DNA from 2 places in the Paenibacillus sp. FSL R10-2734 genome. Region 2 is predicted to be linked to the other one. Evidence: riboswitches for the same ligand, from Rfam matches in the RefSeq annotation. Region 2 holds a riboswitch; the other holds the start of a gene.
The links. Region 2 has a riboswitch for S-adenosylmethionine ahead of NSS67_RS07690 (methionine ABC transporter ATP-binding protein). Riboswitches for the same ligand answer to the same signal wherever they lie in the genome.

Region 1: linked by a shared signal. The riboswitch ahead of metA (homoserine O-succinyltransferase) and the one ahead of NSS67_RS07690 (methionine ABC transporter ATP-binding protein) in region 2 are both predicted to bind S-adenosylmethionine.

The regions. Positions count from the first base shown of each region.
Region 1 is NZ_CP150170.1:5,846,708-5,855,132, reverse strand. It holds gene NSS67_RS25415 (5'-3' exonuclease H3TH domain-containing protein) at 241-1,167, shown strand; gene NSS67_RS25410 (ROK family protein) at 1,324-2,205, shown strand; gene NSS67_RS25405 (HRDC domain-containing protein) at 2,417-3,433, shown strand; gene corA (magnesium/cobalt transporter CorA) at 3,520-4,455, opposite strand; SAM riboswitch class I at 4,852-4,983, shown strand; gene metA (homoserine O-succinyltransferase) at 5,098-6,018, shown strand; gene NSS67_RS25390 (aminotransferase class I/II-fold pyridoxal phosphate-dependent enzyme) at 6,054-7,226, shown strand; gene mqnC (cyclic dehypoxanthinyl futalosine synthase) at 7,494-8,425, shown strand, end outside.
Region 2 is NZ_CP150170.1:1,731,869-1,740,293, forward strand. It holds gene NSS67_RS07680 (heme A synthase) at 1-803, shown strand, start outside; gene NSS67_RS07685 (Cthe_2314 family HEPN domain-containing protein) at 941-1,675, shown strand; SAM riboswitch class I at 1,776-1,914, shown strand; gene NSS67_RS07690 (methionine ABC transporter ATP-binding protein) at 2,015-3,031, shown strand; gene NSS67_RS07695 (methionine ABC transporter permease) at 3,031-3,690, shown strand; gene NSS67_RS07700 (MetQ/NlpA family ABC transporter substrate-binding protein) at 3,747-4,604, shown strand; gene NSS67_RS07705 (NifU family protein) at 4,757-5,005, opposite strand; gene NSS67_RS07710 (YuzB family protein) at 5,087-5,341, shown strand; gene NSS67_RS07715 (NAD(P)/FAD-dependent oxidoreductase) at 5,734-6,795, opposite strand; gene mqnE (aminofutalosine synthase MqnE) at 6,846-7,952, opposite strand; gene NSS67_RS07725 (iron-sulfur cluster assembly accessory protein) at 8,309-8,425, shown strand, end outside.

The DNA.
Region 1 (8,425 bases), 3.2 Mb from region 2:
GTTGGAATACGAACGGCGTCAATCAAGTGATGCCGGACACTCGGAGGACTCATCAAGGGTTTGTTTGGAGATTTGAGCTGCGAAAGTTGAGCTGTTAATTTCAAAGGATAAGAATATGCTCCCATATGTGTAACTTTATGATCCCTTATCAGATCAAGTATTTTCTGTTAGAATACTCTTTGTGCAATAGCTTGGACAAATGCTTAATATTAATAGAACGATTAGAGGAGAGGTTTATACATGAGAGCAGAAACAACGGGCCGTGTAATGCTTGTAGATGGAATGGCTCTGCTGTTCCGGGCCTTTTATGCGACCTCTTATGGAGGATATATTCGCAAGACAAAAGCTGGATTACCGACGAATGCAGTGTATGGTTTTTTACAGTATTTTTTCGATGCGGTAAGCACATTTGAGCCTTCTCACGTCGTATGCTGCTGGGATATGGGCAAAGGAACGTTCCGCACAGAGAAATATGATGGGTACAAATCGAATCGGATTGAGGCACCATTAGAGCTGATTCCACAGTTCGATCTGGTAAAAGATGTAGTAGCTGAGCTAGGTGTTCCGAATATCGGACTTGCAGGCTATGAAGCGGATGATTGCATTGGTACGTTAGCTTCTTGTTACAGTGAAAATTCCGAGGTATATATTTTGACGGGTGACCATGATATGCTTCAGCTCATTGATGAGAACGTTAAGGTCGTAATCATGAAAAAAGGACGCTCTAACTATAAAGTGTATGACCTTGCAGAGTTGCTGGAGGAAAAGGGTCTAACCCCTAGACAGGTGATTGACCTGAAGGGCTTTATGGGCGATACCAGTGACAACTATCCAGGGGTAAAAGGGATTGGTGAGAAAACTGCACTGAAACTGTTAACCGAATACGGTACAGTTGAAGGTGTAATTGAGAATCTGCACTTGCTTCCTAAAGGTGTGCGTACCAAAATCGAAGCAGATCTGGATATGCTGCATTTATCGCGAGAGCTAGCTGAAATCCGTTGCGATGTACCGGTAGTCTGCGAGCTGACAGAAGCCTTGTGGCAACTACAGCGGGAAACAGCCGCGCGCAAATTTCAAGAGCTGGAGTTCGGCAGCCTGATGCACTTGATTGCTGAGGTGCAAGATGAGCGAGGCATTGTACAGATTGAGTTAGGCGATTTGGGATAAGGAGGAACTCCCTTCATGCAAAGATGCATGGAGGGAGTTTTATTGTTGTGATAGCGCTTCATTCAACGTATAATTAGGGCTGGTGATTGCTTTTTTGAATGATATTATTTATGGGTAGCGTATCAACTTCTAACTAGAGAAAGGGAGATAATTGCTGTGAAGCTATTAGGAGCGATTGAAGCAGGCGGAACAAAGTTTGTATGTGGGATTGGTTATGAGGACGGTACCATTGTTGATCGGGTAAGCTTTCCGACTACTACTCCGGAAGAAACGATGGGATTAGTAATAAACTATTTTAAAGGGAAGAATGTAGAAGCTTTCGGAATAGGATCTTTTGGACCGATTGATCCCGTGCTGGACAGCCCTACTTATGGTTATATAACAACGACACCAAAACCTCACTGGGGACAATATAATCTAGTAGGTACTATGGCAGAGCAATTTAATGTGCCGATTGGGTTTGATACGGATGTGAATGGTGCGGCACTTGCTGAGAGTAAATGGGGAGCGGCTAAAGGTTTGGACAGCTGCCTTTATATTACGGTTGGGACAGGCATTGGAGCGGGAGCGGTTGTAGGCGGTCAGATGGTACATGGATTATCTCATCCTGAGATGGGACATATTCTAGTTCGTAGACATCCAGAGGATACGTTTGAGGGTTACTGTCCATATCATGGTGATTGCCTTGAAGGGTTAGCCGCAGGTCCGGGGATCGGTAAACGGTGGGGACAACCGGCAGGCGAGTTACCAGTGGACCATCCAGCATGGGAGATGGAAGCTCACTATCTTGCGCATGCACTCATGAACTATGTGCTGATTCTGTCTCCTCAAAAAATCGTAATGGGCGGTGGTGTCATGAAACAAAGCCACTTGTTCCCGTTAATTCGTACTAAGCTGCAAGAGCTATTGAGCGGATATGTTCAGCATCCATCACTTAATGTCGACATCGAGAATTATGTTGTGTCACCGGGTCTTGGAGACAATGCAGGGCTTGCTGGAGCCATTGGACTGGCTACATTAGCTCTAGCTAGAAACTAGTATAAAAAGACATTGACTGTTCGGTAATATATGGTATTCTAGGATCTAACAGTATAGCATTTAATGAGGGAGCACCTCTTTCGCGTTTATCGTGAGAGAGGTGCTTTTTTTGCGTTTCGGGGTCTGATTGAGAAGGATTGGTTCGCTCCGAAGGAGGATCTGCCCGGGAGGTTATAGTGCTTGCTGTAAGTTGAGAAAGGAAGGGATGAATATGCAAATCGTATTTATGAATCGTTTATCCAGAATATCTGGAGTGGATCAAGAGGTGTACGCCCAGCTGTGGATTGGAGAGGAGGAGGGAATCTGGAGTCTGGGCTGGCGTGATTTTTCAGGTGGAGAGAATTGCATCGAGAATTTATGGTATGAAGGCGGTTCATGGAATGAAATGCTCTGTGTATACAGGCATGAGCTGGCGGTGAAGATGGGAGATGGCTATCGACCCTTAATAGATGGGATATTCCACGAGGAGGATAGTCTTACTGGACGTAATCAGGAGCAGCTTAAGCTTCAATATTACAGCGAACATCATGGGAATGAAGCTATTTATGAGGAGTTATGTACTTGGCGCCGTGGAAAAGCTTCGAGTGAACGGAAGGCGCCCTATATTCTCGCCAGCAATCGTCTGTTGCGCTTATTAAGCACATTTCTACCCCATACGCCTGAGGAACTGCTGCAGATTCCAGGTGTAGGAGAGGGGAAGGTAGCACAGTTTGGGGCTGATTGGCTCGCTATCACTACAGCGGTGGCAAGGGAACATTCCTTTCCTCTGAATTGGGTACATGAAGTAATCGAAGAGGAGCCTTTTGTATCTTGGCTTTATAAACAGAAAGAGGTCAAATATAAGAAGCAGCTTGAACGACTGCGCTTACGTCGAATTCTGCTACAGGGGATCGAGAATGGATTGAGCATGGAACAGCTTAAGCTGAATAGTGGAGTGAACCGCCGTGAACTGATTGAAGCGGTAGAGGAACTTGAGAGAGAAGGTTATTCCGTAGAGAAACTAATCGTCGTGGAGCTTAGCAATATGCCGCAGAATGAGCAGGAAGCGGTTTGGAATGCCTATGTGGAGCATGGAGATCTCTTCTTAAAACCGGTGCTACATAAGGTGTACGGAGAGGGTTTTTCGCCTGCTGAAGGGTTGGATTCATATTATGAGCGATTGCGGTTGATCCGCATCCGTTTCCGTCGAGAGCAAACGAATAAAGTGAGTATGGCGACCAGCTTTTAATTGTAATTCCGCATACTAAAAAGACGAAGGCTTCCTTATACCTTACGGTTACAGGGCCTTCGTCTTGCTTATTCGTCCAATTTGGTTCATAGCCATTCCTTCTTGCGGAATACATACAGCATTCCACAGCCTAACGTCAACATAACGCCTATAACGCCAAAATAGCCGTATTTCGTATGAAGCTCAGGCATATGATCAAAGTTCATACCATAGATTCCGGTAATTACGGTCAGGGGCATGAATATTGTTGTGATCGCAGTAAACACTCTCATAATTTCATTCGCGCGGTTGGCAATACTGGATTGGTATGCCTCTCGTAAGTTGCCCATGAGATCGCGGTACGTCTCGAAGGTTTCAGATATTTTAACCGCATTTTCATAAATGTCGCTAAAATATTTTTGCAGCTGATCATCAATCAGACGGAGGTCTTTTTTATTGAGGGTATTAATAACCTCTTTCTGTGGGCCCAACATCTTCTTCAACCATAGAATCTCACTTCGTAGACCGATAATTTCGCTGAGATGTGACTTCTTGGTGTGCATGAGGATATCTTCTTCCAGCTTCTCAATTCGAGCCTCAATCCGGTCGCCGACGGAGAAGTAGTTATCCACGACAAGGTCAATAAGTAAGTAAAGGAACATATCCGGCTCATTTACCTCTTGCTCCCAGAGCATAGGCTTCAGGATTCGCAGTTCATTGATCTTTTGTTTCGTTACAGTGATGATGTAATGTCTTCCAAGGAATACATTGAGCGCTCGAAGGAAAATTTCCTCATCATCAAAGCGGATGCTATTTACAACAATAAAGTAGTGACTTTCGTATATTTCGATCTTTGGACGCTGATCCTCTTCGCTAAGGCAATCCTCAACAGCAAGATCATGTAGATTGAACAAGGGCTGAAGTAGCTCCAAATCCTCCACATCGGCATCAATCCAATAGAACCCTTCCGTTGGGGGTGTCAGTGTTTCATCAATTTCATCAATAGGTGTAAAAACCCCTGCATTCACCAGCCGGATTTTCATCTGATTTCACTCCTCCTGTCCCCAGGTCTTCACCAGGGACTGCTAATTAAGCACAGAGAAAAAAATCAGCTTGGCCGGGGTTACAATCAATACATAAGGCCAAATGACATTTCGAGGGCATGAAGAAGAACTGCTCCCGCCGCCGGCAAGCTGATGATTATCCTGTGTGGTTGCTCATTCTGTACACTTAATTGCGAGCTAGGGTCGCCTTCCATCCTTCTTCTCACCTCTCTTTTCGTTCAGGTATGAAATACTTGTCTAGTATAACAACGGAGTATGCCTCTTTCAAGCAAATTTATTGTGATTTTGAGGCTTCTTCAGCATTGTATGGACTTGACGAAAAGGAGGTTCATGATTTAAAGTGAATTTTAAAGTAATTTAATTGAATACAGCTAAATCTTATCAAGAGCAGGTGGAGGGACTAGCCCTATGAAACCCGGCAACCGGCGTGTAAACGCACGGTGCTAAATCTTGCGGAATTTCTGCTGACGCCTAAATCGTCGTCAGAATAATTCTGGCAGATGAGAGAGGCGCATATGACTGTAGATATGACCTTTCTCGATTTCCGAGAAGGGTCTTTTTATTGTTCAGCAAGCCGAAGTGCGGTAATACAATTAAAATCAGCTAAGGAGTGGAAAGACAATGCCAATTAAAATTCCCGACAGTTTACCGGCAAAAGAAGTACTATCCGGAGAAAATATTTTTGTGATGGACGAAAGTCAGGCTTTCCATCAGGATATCCGTCCACTACGGATTGCTATTCTGAACCTCATGCCGACTAAAGAGACGACAGAGACTCAATTACTGCGTTTAATTGGAAATTCGCCACTACAAGTTGATGTTACGCTACTGCATCCACGTTCCCATACTTCCAAGAATACTTCTGCTGAACATTTGAAGAGCTTTTACAAAACCTTTGACGAGATTAGTCACCGCCGCTTAGACGGCCTAATCGTTACAGGTGCTCCTGTAGAACAAATGGAGTTCGAGGATGTATCGTATTGGGAAGAATTGAAAGAGATCTTTGAATGGAGCAAGGACAATGTAACTTCAACCATGCATATCTGTTGGGCGGCACAAGCAGGCTTACATCATCATTTTGGTGTTCGTAAAGTGGCATTGCCTGAAAAATGCTTTGGCGTCTTCGCTCATACGATTAATCAAAATAACATTAAATTGTTGCGCGGCTTTGACGAGGTGTTCCATGTACCGCACTCCCGTCATACCGATGTCTCCCGTGAAGATATTGAGAATAACCCAGATCTGCAGATTCTAGCGGAATCCGAAGAAGCTGGTATGTATCTGGTGGCTACAAACGACGGTAAACAAATATTTGTGACCGGACATTCCGAATACGACCCTTTATCCTTGAAATGGGAATATGACCGTGATGTAGCTAGAGGGATGGAGATGGCCTTGCCGAAACATTACTTCCCTAAAGACGATCCGGATCGAACGCCTCCAGCTGTATGGCGTGCGCATGCCAATTTATTATTCTCTAACTGGCTCAATTACTATGTATATCAAGAAACACCTTATGATATCGACCCGATTGTTTATTAATAACAGCGCTACATTATAATTAGGAGGCATTAATCATGGATGACAAACTTAGGATTGAAAGTAGACTGGCTCAGATAGGTTCTCAAGAAGATCCGGCTACAGGAGCAATTAATTTTCCGATTTATAATGCAACGGCATTTCGTCATCCGAAGCTCGGTCAGAGTACAGGGTTTGATTATAGCCGTACCAAGAGTCCAACCCGTTCAGTGCTTGAAAATGCAGCTGCCGAACTGGAGTCCGGAGATGCAGGATTTGCTTGTAGCTCAGGGATGGCAGCTATACAAACGGTCCTTACCTTGTTCGCTCAAGGCGATCATCTGATCGTTTCACTGGATCTTTACGGTGGTACCTATCGTCTGCTGGAACGGATAATGTCTAAGTTTGGAATCACTGCTTCTTATGTAGATACGAATGATTTGGATGCACTGGAAGCTACGCGTCGTCCGAATACGAAAGCTGTATTTATTGAAACACCAACGAATCCACTAATGATGATCACTGATATTGAAGCCGTTGCTACTTGGGCTCGTCATCATGAGCTACTTACTATTGTAGACAACACGCTGCTGACTCCATTCTTCCAGCGTCCTCTGGAATTAGGTGCAGATATTGTAGTCCATAGTGCCACCAAATATTTGGGCGGACACAATGATGTGCTTGCCGGTCTTATCGTCTCTAAAGGGGCTGAACTATCCGCTGAAATAGCTATTCTACATAACTCTATTGGCGCTGTTCTTGGGCCAACAGACAGTTATCAGCTGATGAGAGGCATGAAGACCTTGGCTTTGCGTATGGAGCGGCACGAGAGTAATGCGCTGGCAATTGCTCACTATTTGCTGGAGCATCCAGCGATTGCGGAAGTGTTCCATCCAGGCCTGCCAGATCATCCGGGATTTGAAATTCAGAATCGCCAGTCCTCAGGTAATACCGGGATTTTTTCTTTCAAATTAAAGGATGCCAGATATGTAGAACCGCTTCTTCGTCACATCCGTCTTATTGCATTCGCAGAGAGCCTGGGCGGCGTAGAGTCACTTATGACTTACCCGGCAGTACAAACGCATGCTGATATTCCTGTAGAAATTCGGAATGCTGTGGGTGTAGACGATCGTTTGCTGCGTTTCTCCGTCGGCATTGAACATGCAGAGGATTTGATTGCTGATCTTGGCAACGCACTAGAGGCCGCACGGGCAGAAATTGAGTCGGAATAACTGGGATTTACTTTCAATCGAGTGTTAGTCAAAAAATAGAGAATAACTGGCAGTATCGCTTATTGCGATGCTGCTTTTCTTCTGGATGGGATTTAGCGAAGAATGTAAAAGCATTTTTCAAGCCGTTCGGATTGTGATAGGATGAGGAAATGAACTGTTCATTTCTACGAGAAAGGGTTGTCATCTGGAAAGAAGGCAACGTCTTTTCTTCCTGTAATTTTGTGATTCTACCAATACCCCTAAGGGTTTAAAAGGAGGATGCGAACGATGAGTACGATAGATCTTATTTTGGACAAAGCCCTACGGGGTGAACGTCTCCAATTGGAAGATACCATCCGACTGTTCGAGAGCAACGAAATTGAGAAAATGGGTGCTGCTGCTAACACTATAATGGAACGCTGGCATCCGGACCCGATGGCCACGTTTGTAATTGGTCGCAATATTAACTATACGAATGTGTGTGATGTCTACTGTCGTTTTTGCGCATTTTATCGCAGACCAGGCTCGGATGAGGGCTATGTACTGCCGGATGAGACGATCTACCAAAAAATCGCTGAGACCATCGCTGTAAATGGTACAGAAATCCTAATGCAAGGCGGAACGAACCCTAATCTTCCTTTCAGCTATTATACAGATATACTGCGCGGAATTAAGCAACGTTTCCCTGAGATTACAATGCATTCCTTCTCTCCTGCGGAGATTATGAAGATGAAAGAGGTCTCTGGATTATCGCTCGAGGAAGTGGTGCGTCAAATCCATGCTGCGGGTCTAGATTCTTTACCAGGTGGGGGAGCGGAAATTCTCGATGACCGTACACGCCGCAAGATCAGCCGCCTTAAAGGCTCGTGGCGCGAGTGGATGGACGTAATGCAGACGGCGCATAAGATCGGTATGAATACGACGGCTACGATGGTCATTGGTCTTGGTGAGAGTATGGAAGAACGGGCACTGCACTTACTTCGTGTGCGCGAGGCTCAGGACGAGTGTATTGCCAACAAATATGATTCAGAGGGTTTCTTGGCCTTTATCTCTTGGACATTCCAACCGGACAACACCAACCTGAAGCTGGATAGACAATCGCCTGAAGAATATCTGAAGACGGTAGCGATTAGTCGCCTTGTTCTAGACAACATTAAGAACTTCCAGTCCTCTTGGGTAACTATGGGACCAGAAGTTGGCAAGCTTTCCCTTCAATATGG
Region 2 (8,425 bases):
CCTATACGGTAGGCTCGCTGATTGAATACACCCATCGCTTGTTCAGCGGATTGGCAGGGTTATTGTCACTTGCCTCAATGTTTGCTTTTTGGCGTTATGCTCGTAATCGGCGGGACTTGTTGGCATATGCATTCATGACTTTGCTGTTTGTAATTGTTCAAGGTGGTATGGGAGCGCTTGCAGTAATTAAATCCCAATCTGCCGCTGTAATGGCACTTCATATGGGCTTCTCCTTGATCGCTTTTTCGAGCTCTCTGATGCTGGCACTTGGAACGAAAAGGCGGCATGAAGCAGGCGAATACGATCATAAGTTGGAAACTCAGAAGAAGCCAGTAAGCAAGGCTTTCCGTAATTTAACCTGCTTTACGGCTTTATATTCCTATGTTGTCGTTTATATTGGAGCCTTTGTGAGTCATACGGATTCACGCGGTGGATGTTCTGGCTGGCCGCTCTGTAACGGTGAGTGGGTTCCCGAGCTTTCCGGGGGAGTGGGTATTGTTTTTACGCACCGAATTGCAGCGTTGATTTTATTCATTCTTACCGCGGTGCTTGGACATTTAGCTTTTTGGAAACATAAGGATTACCCAGAGCTAAGAGCTCTTGGCGTAGCTGCTGTTCTGCTGTGCTTGATGCAGGTGTTTAGTGGGGCTGCTGTTGTTTATACGCTAGATAATGAAAGATTGTACATATTTGCTGCCTTAACTCATATTTTGTTGATTGCTTGTTTGTTTGGTGTTCTATGCTATATGAGTGTAAGAGTCTGGCAGCTGAGTAGAACGAGAAATGACGTTTTTCGAAAATAATCCAACCCATCGTGAGATACTGTTGTAACGCCCTAGGTAGAAAGTTCCCTCCGTGGATAGAGTCGCTTTACCTGCGGAATAATAAAGTGAAAATCGGTATATCGTGGTGCTGGACAAAACTTTAGGAGGACTGGGATATGCTGCGGGTATTACTTGGAGAGCCGCCTCGAAAGAACAGCGGTGTATTGGCTGATGCGATGGAGAACATGGCCACTTTTGCCGCCTTACTGCGTAAGGAAATGAGCGCCCATGAGGATAATGACCATGAATACCGCAAACTGGAGATTTGGACACGTGGATTAATCTCCTCATTGGATGAATTGGAGCAAAGCTGGTTCGCTGCTGCTTTTTACCGGAAATTAGTAATCGCAGGTTATATGGATGATATGTCACCAGTGGAACAGGGCGATTACGCACGTTATGTTTATTTTTATAAAAATGGATTTATCCGTGTGTTTTCTCTGCTGGACAAGCTTGGAACGGTGCTGAATCATTTTTATGACCTCAAAACATCCAAATTAAAAACGCACTTCTCTTATTTTACAGTGCTTCGTCAACTTCAATTATTGAATGTGCATCCTGCGCTAGCCGATCAACTGGAACAAATTAAGAACTCCTATCGAGACCCGTTGGAGAATCTACGTAAGCGCAGGAATGCTGAAATTCATTATATGAATTCTGAAATGCAGGATGATTTGTGGCAGCGTCATCAAGGCCTGCATGATAAAATTCAGCTTGAAGATCTGGATAGTCATCTTGAGGACTTAAAGCAATCCCTCGAAATGAACTGTAAAACATTAATCGCGGCATTCAGCTACAGTAATGAGCAGTTGCAGAAGGAAATAAGCAAGGGAAAGCGGGAAAGATCATAAGCGTTCAATATATTTCCTTTTGACAAAAAACAAGAAACTTACTATACTTATGCTTGCATAAAAGTCTGTACGAATTCCAACATAAAATTTCATACTCTATATCTTATCGAGAGTGGCGGAGGGATAGGCCCGATGAAGCCCGGCAACCGATTTGTATATGCGCGATAAGCGTTACGTACAAATGTCATGGTGCTAATTCCTACAATGACACAAGATTTGTGGTCGTTGGCAGATGAGAAGGCATTGTCATAATAAACACACAGGGCCTCTTGCGATCTGCATCGATCGTCGGAGGTTTTTTTGTATGGAATATGTGAAATATAAAGGGGGCGACAAGCGTTGATTAATCTAAAAGGAATAACAAAGGTATATGGAAAAGGCAGCGATGCGGCTACAGCACTTTCCGGATTGAATCTGTCTATCGAGAAAGGTGAAATATTCGGAGTCATCGGCCATTCTGGGGCGGGGAAAAGTACACTGATTCGCTGCATTAATCTGTTGGAGCGTCCGACAGAAGGAGAGGTTTGGGTAGATGGTGTTGAACTCACCAAGCTTACCCAAGGTCAGCTGCAGGAACAGCGGCGCAAGATTGGGATGATTTTTCAACATTTCAATCTGCTGTCTTCTGCAACTGTGTACGATAATATTGCTTTTCCGCTACGACTTACAGGCACCTCGAGAGCTGATATTGATACAAAAGTAAAAGACTTGCTTGCCCTAGTTGGGCTTGAAGAACACCGGGATAAGTATCCCTCTCAGTTATCAGGAGGACAAAAGCAACGGGTCGGCATCGCACGTGCACTCGCCAGCGACCCTGATGTGCTGCTGTGTGACGAGGCAACCTCTGCGCTTGATCCACAGACGACAGACTCGATACTTAAGCTGTTGCTCGATATTAATAAAAGGTTCCATCTGACCATTGTGCTGATCACTCATGAAATGCATGTGATTCAGAGCATTTGCGACCGTGTCGCTGTCATTCATGGTGGCGGTATTGTTGAGCAAGGTAAAGTTGCGGAGGTATTCCTGAAGCCGCAGCATGAGGTGACTCGCGATTTCATCCGCAGTGAATCGCAGAATGAGGGGCCTCTTCGAGCGGCGCTTGATGCAGCTGCTGGAGACAACTCTCAGGCTGTCAAAATTACTTTTTTCGGAGAGAAGACCTATGGTTCAGCACTTTCCGATGTAGTACGTGAAACGGGTGTTAGCTTTGCCATTCTGCATGGCACCATCTCAACGATTAAAGATGTACCTTATGGCCAAATGATTGTTCGTTTCGAAGGTCCAACTGAAGCGATCGCTGTTACGATAGCCGAACTAACTGCCCAAGGTCTTGAAGTGGAGGTGATTTCGTAATGAATTTCGCAGATTTAAATTGGCAAGAAATGATGGATGCTACAGTTGCTACTCTGAAAATGATAGTTTTTTCCGGATTGTTCACAATTATTCTTGGTTTACCACTCGGAATTCTATTGTATTTATGCGAGAGATCGAATAGTATAGTAATCAGAGTAATTTACTCGGTCTTATCATTACTTGTAAATATCCTACGTTCCGTACCGTTTATTATTTTGATGGTGGCATTAATTCCTTTTACCAAAGAAATTGTCGGAACTTCCATTGGAGTACTCGGTACGATCCCACCGCTGGTGATTGGAGCAGCTCCATTCTTTGCTCGCTTGGTGGAGACGGCGCTAAGAGAAGTGGATCGTGGGGTAATCGAAGCGGCGCAAGGAATGGGAGCATCCACGAATCAGATCGTTATGCGTGTTCTTTTGCCAGAAGCTCGTCCAGGTTTGATCGCTGGGGTTACGATCACACTGGTTACACTGGTCTCCTATACGGCAATGGCTGGCCAGGTTGGGGGCGGCGGACTTGGTGATCTAGCGATTCGTTATGGCTATCTCCGCTATGAGACGGAAATTATGCTTATTTCTATAACGTTTATTGTAATACTGGTGCAGCTACTACAAATGGCCGGTGATCGACTAGTACGACATTTCACACGGAAATAAGGTAAATCCATATATAGCCTTATTCATACAAATAACAGATAAGAGGGGGATTTAAAATGAAAAAATTACTACTTACTTTTTTTAGTTTGACATTGGTTGCGGTGCTTGCGGCTTGCGGCAATAACAATAATGCTTCTAACTCGGCTGCTACTAATGCACCTGACAATGGTGCTGCAACTGGGTCAACTACAGAACCAGTGAAATTGGTTGTCGGTGCTTCACCTGTTCCTCACGCTGAGATCCTAAAAGCTATTGCTCCATTGCTAGAAGCTCAAGGAATTACACTGGAAATCAAAGAATTCACTGACTATGTTCAACCGAACGTACAGCTAGATGAGAAGCAGCTAGATGCTAACTTCTTCCAACACCAACCTTATCTTGATGACCAAAATAAAAATAATAAAACCGACCTGATCTCCGTTGCATCCGTTCACGTTGAGCCTTTTGGAGCTTATTCCAAAAAAATAAAATCGATCGATGAGTTGGCTGACGGTGCGAAAGTTGCCATTCCGAACGATGCTACTAATGGTGGTCGGGCGCTAATCCTACTTGCGAAAAATGGTTTGATTACATTGAAAGACGATACAAACATTGCTGCAACAAAAGCAGATATCATTGAAAACAAGAAAAATCTTAAAATCATTGAGTTGGAAGCAGCTATGCTCCCGCGACAACTGGATGAGGTTGACCTTGCTTTGATCAACACGAATTTTGCACTAGACGCTGGTCTTGTGCCAACAAAAGATGCTTTGTTCATCGAGGGTACGGATTCCCCTTATGCTAACATTCTGGTAACTCGTCAGGACAATAAAGACTCCGACGCGATCAAAAAGCTGGCCGCTGCACTGAATTCTCCAGAAGCTAAAGCTTTCATTGAAGAGAAGTACGAAGGTGCGATCATTCCAGCATTTTAAGTAATGAAGCTTATCTAATCTCTAAATACACATAGAACCCGCAGCCTAATGGCTAGCGGGTTCTATGTGTATGTTGTAGGGGAAGGGCAAATCCTCTATAATAAGAAAATCCCGATCTCCTGAAGTGGGGATCGGGATGGATATTGAATGGATTAGAATACTTGCATAACTTCTTGTACGCCTTCTACTTCTTCAAGAAGGGCGCGTTCAATCCCGGCTTTCAAGGTGATCGTGGAGCTTGGGCAGCTGCCGCAGGCACCCATAAGTTTCAACTTAACGATGCCGTCTTCTACATCGACCAGTTCAACGTCACCGCCATCGCGCTGCAGGAACGGACGAAGCTTATCCAGCACTTCCAATACTTCATCATACATTTCGGTGCTTTGTGCATTCTCACTCATTTCTCAATCACTCCTTTCGTAAGTTCATTATAGTACAAAAAGTTAAAAAATAAAATGGTTAGGCGGAATAGGGAGATCATCATGAGACCAATTATTGAATTTTGTGCCAGTAACATGGGTCACGGTACAGACAAGCTAATGCATAAGCTGGAGGAAAATCCAGATTACGATGTAATTGAATACGGATGCCTGAACAATTGTGGGGAATGTTATTTAACCCCATTCGCCATGGTTGAAGGTGACATCGTTGCAGCAGATACTGTTACTGAGCTAGAAGAGAAAATTGATGCTAAAATCAAAGAGCTAGAAGCTTGGTTCAATATAGACCTTGACTAAATGTTTCTTGAGAGAAAAAGGGAGTGATCCATAATTTATATTATGGATCACTCCCTTTTTTTGGAACGATACTTGAACTAATCCCCAAAATTTGATTGATTAGGTAACATGTTGCGGAGTGAAGCTTCTATCGGACTCAGACGACCTTATATGGAGTAATTTCCCTACATGTGGATTGCTATCGGACCCCATAGTCGCTATTCGCCTGAAAAACAGCGTAAATGAACCTCTTTATAAGCAATAACGTCACTGGAGTCCGAAACTCTCCTGTAAAGGCGAAAATTTTACGAATAGCGTCATCTGGGTCCGCATGGCATAAGCACTAATAACGTAAAGAAGCTATTCTCCCGTTATTGGAGAATAGCTTCTTTGAACAATACAAGCCCTTAGATTTATCCTAAAGTGCGTTTCGACATCCAGAGCACCCCGCTCTTGAGGATACGGGGAACCCGTCCTTTGACGGAGCGTTGGCCCATCAGGCCAAATCCGGATTTCTTACCTAGTGAGCCTAAGGTGCCCTTCAGACGAATAGCATGAAGCTTAGGAGTCTCGCCGCGCCATAAAGCTTGAATAACCTGAGCAACCTGCTCACCTTGTGCTCCTGCTGCTTGCGCACTTGGTGCGAACGGCAGGCTGGCGCAGTCGCCAATCACATACACTTCTGGATAATCAGGTACACGATAATATTCATCTAGAATGATCCGTCCTCCACGGTCCTTCGGTACTGTTAACTGCTGAACCACCTTCACCGGTTGAATCCCTGCGGTCCATACCGTAACATCTGAAACAATTTCCTCTGTCCCATTAAAAAGAGCATTGTTCTCTACATGGGATACAGAGACACGTCCAAGCGTCTGTACTTGATGGTGGTGGAACCATTCTTCCACGTATTGTGACAGCTTCGCCGGAAAGGCAGACAAGACACGTTCACCGCGATCCAGAATAGCAATATTAAGATCTGGTCGGCTCTCCCGAAGCTCTGCCGCCAATTCCACTCCACTTAGTCCGCCGCCTACGATGTTTATCGTCCCATAAGGCTTCACATCGTTTAAACGTTGATAAGTTTCCCGAGTTCCTGCAAAGGTCTGGATACTGCAAGTATATTGATCAGCTCCAGGGATGTTATGGTAATTGTCGGTACAGCCTAGCGCAATGGCTAGAATGTCATATGACACCGTCTCGTCAGGCTCGAGTGTAACGATTCTACTCTCCAAATCAATGGAACTCACTTCACCGTAACGGATGGTGAGACGGGGATGAACCGGAAACTGGATCCGCAAGTGATAATCAGTTACTGTACCTGCGGCAAGCGCATAATATTCCGTTTTGATTCCTTGATAAGGCATTCGGTCAATTAAGATAATTTCAATATCCTGAGGAAGGTGATTATTGAGCAATTCTTGAATTAGGGCCAAGCCGCCATAGCCGCCGCCCAGAACGAGTAGTGTTCTCATGCTGACCGAACTTCCTTTCCAATATAGGGTAACGGATCTAAGATAGTCTTTTATTCGTATACCTTTATCGCATTGTAGAAAGTATCGCGTTCCACTGGAATTCGTCCAGCACCTTTTACTAGCCAGATCAATTCATCGCGAGTGAGGCCTTCAGGTGTTAAGGCGCCAGCCGCATGGCTAATGCGTTCTTTAAGGATGGTACCATGAACGTCAGAAGCACCGAAGTTCAGCGCAACCTGAGTAAGCTGAGGACCGATATTAATGAAGTAGGCTTTGATGTGATCGAAATTATCCAGCATCAATCTGCTGATCGCAATCGTCTTCAGATCCTCATAAGCGGAGTTGCGGCGCATAATGCCTGCATTCTTATTCTTAGGCTGCATAGATAATGGAATGAATACCATAAAACCATTGGTTTCGTCCTGCAGATCGCGGATCTGCATCATGTGCCGGATACGGTCTTCATGAGATTCAATGGAGCCATAGAGCATAGTGGTATGCGTCTTCATGCCAAGCTGATGTGCCGTCCGGTGAACTTCCAGATATTCTTCGACATTAGCTTTATCTACGCGCATTTTTTTACGGTATTGATCGGATAATATTTCTGCGCCTCCACCAGTAAGCGTCTTAAGTCCTGCGGCACGCAGTTGTTCTAGTACCTCACGAATGCTCAACCCGCTAATTCGGGTGAAAAAATCGATCTCGGCTGCAGTGTATGCTTTTAAGGTTACCTCAGGAAAACGGTCATTCAAGGCTTTTAAAGAATCCACGTAATACTGGAAGGGAACCTTGTCATTATGACCACCGACGATATGGAATTCGCGCACGCCTGGCTGAATATGCTGTTCGACATATTGCACCATTTCCTGACCGGAAAGGGTATAAGCACCCTCTTCTCCATCATCTTTGCGGAAATTGCAGAATGCACAGTGTGATTCGCAAACATTGGTGAAATAAAGACTCATATTTTCGATAAAATATACCCTGTTGTTGTTCTTAGCAATATTGACTTCATTCGCTAGCTGGCCAATCGTAAGTAGGTCGTTGCTTTGATATAAATAAACGCCATCTTCTAAATTCAATCTTTCGCCGCCGCGAACTTTTTCAATAATGTTCATCATTCGGGCGTCTGTTTGGGGGGTGAAAAGAGTAGACATATTATAAATTCCTCCTGAAAGTTTTACGGGTCCTATTGCCCGCAGATAATTCCCAGACTTACCCAGACGGTAGCTGTTCATCATGAAAATAAAGAGGTGGTTTAGCCTCCGTGACAAATTTCCGAATTTTTACTTATGTTTGCCTTCCTTATTATAAACCTCTCTTATAAGGGGATCAACAGCTTGATATTGATGGTTTATTTTGGTGAGATGGGTCAAGCATAAGACAGTTGTGACTTGAGGGTAATGGAATAGTCGGTTATACTGAATTTATTAAAGAAAGTAACTTTTGACCGGAAGGTCACTTAAACATAAGTTTTTTCTGAAGTGAGTCTAATTTATAGGAGGATATAATCATGATTAATATTAGCGAAAAGGCAGCAGAACAATTAAAGGCGATGCTTGCTGAACAAGAAGCGCCGAACATGTTCCTCCGTATTGGAGTAACGCCCGGCGGATGCAGTGGATTCTCT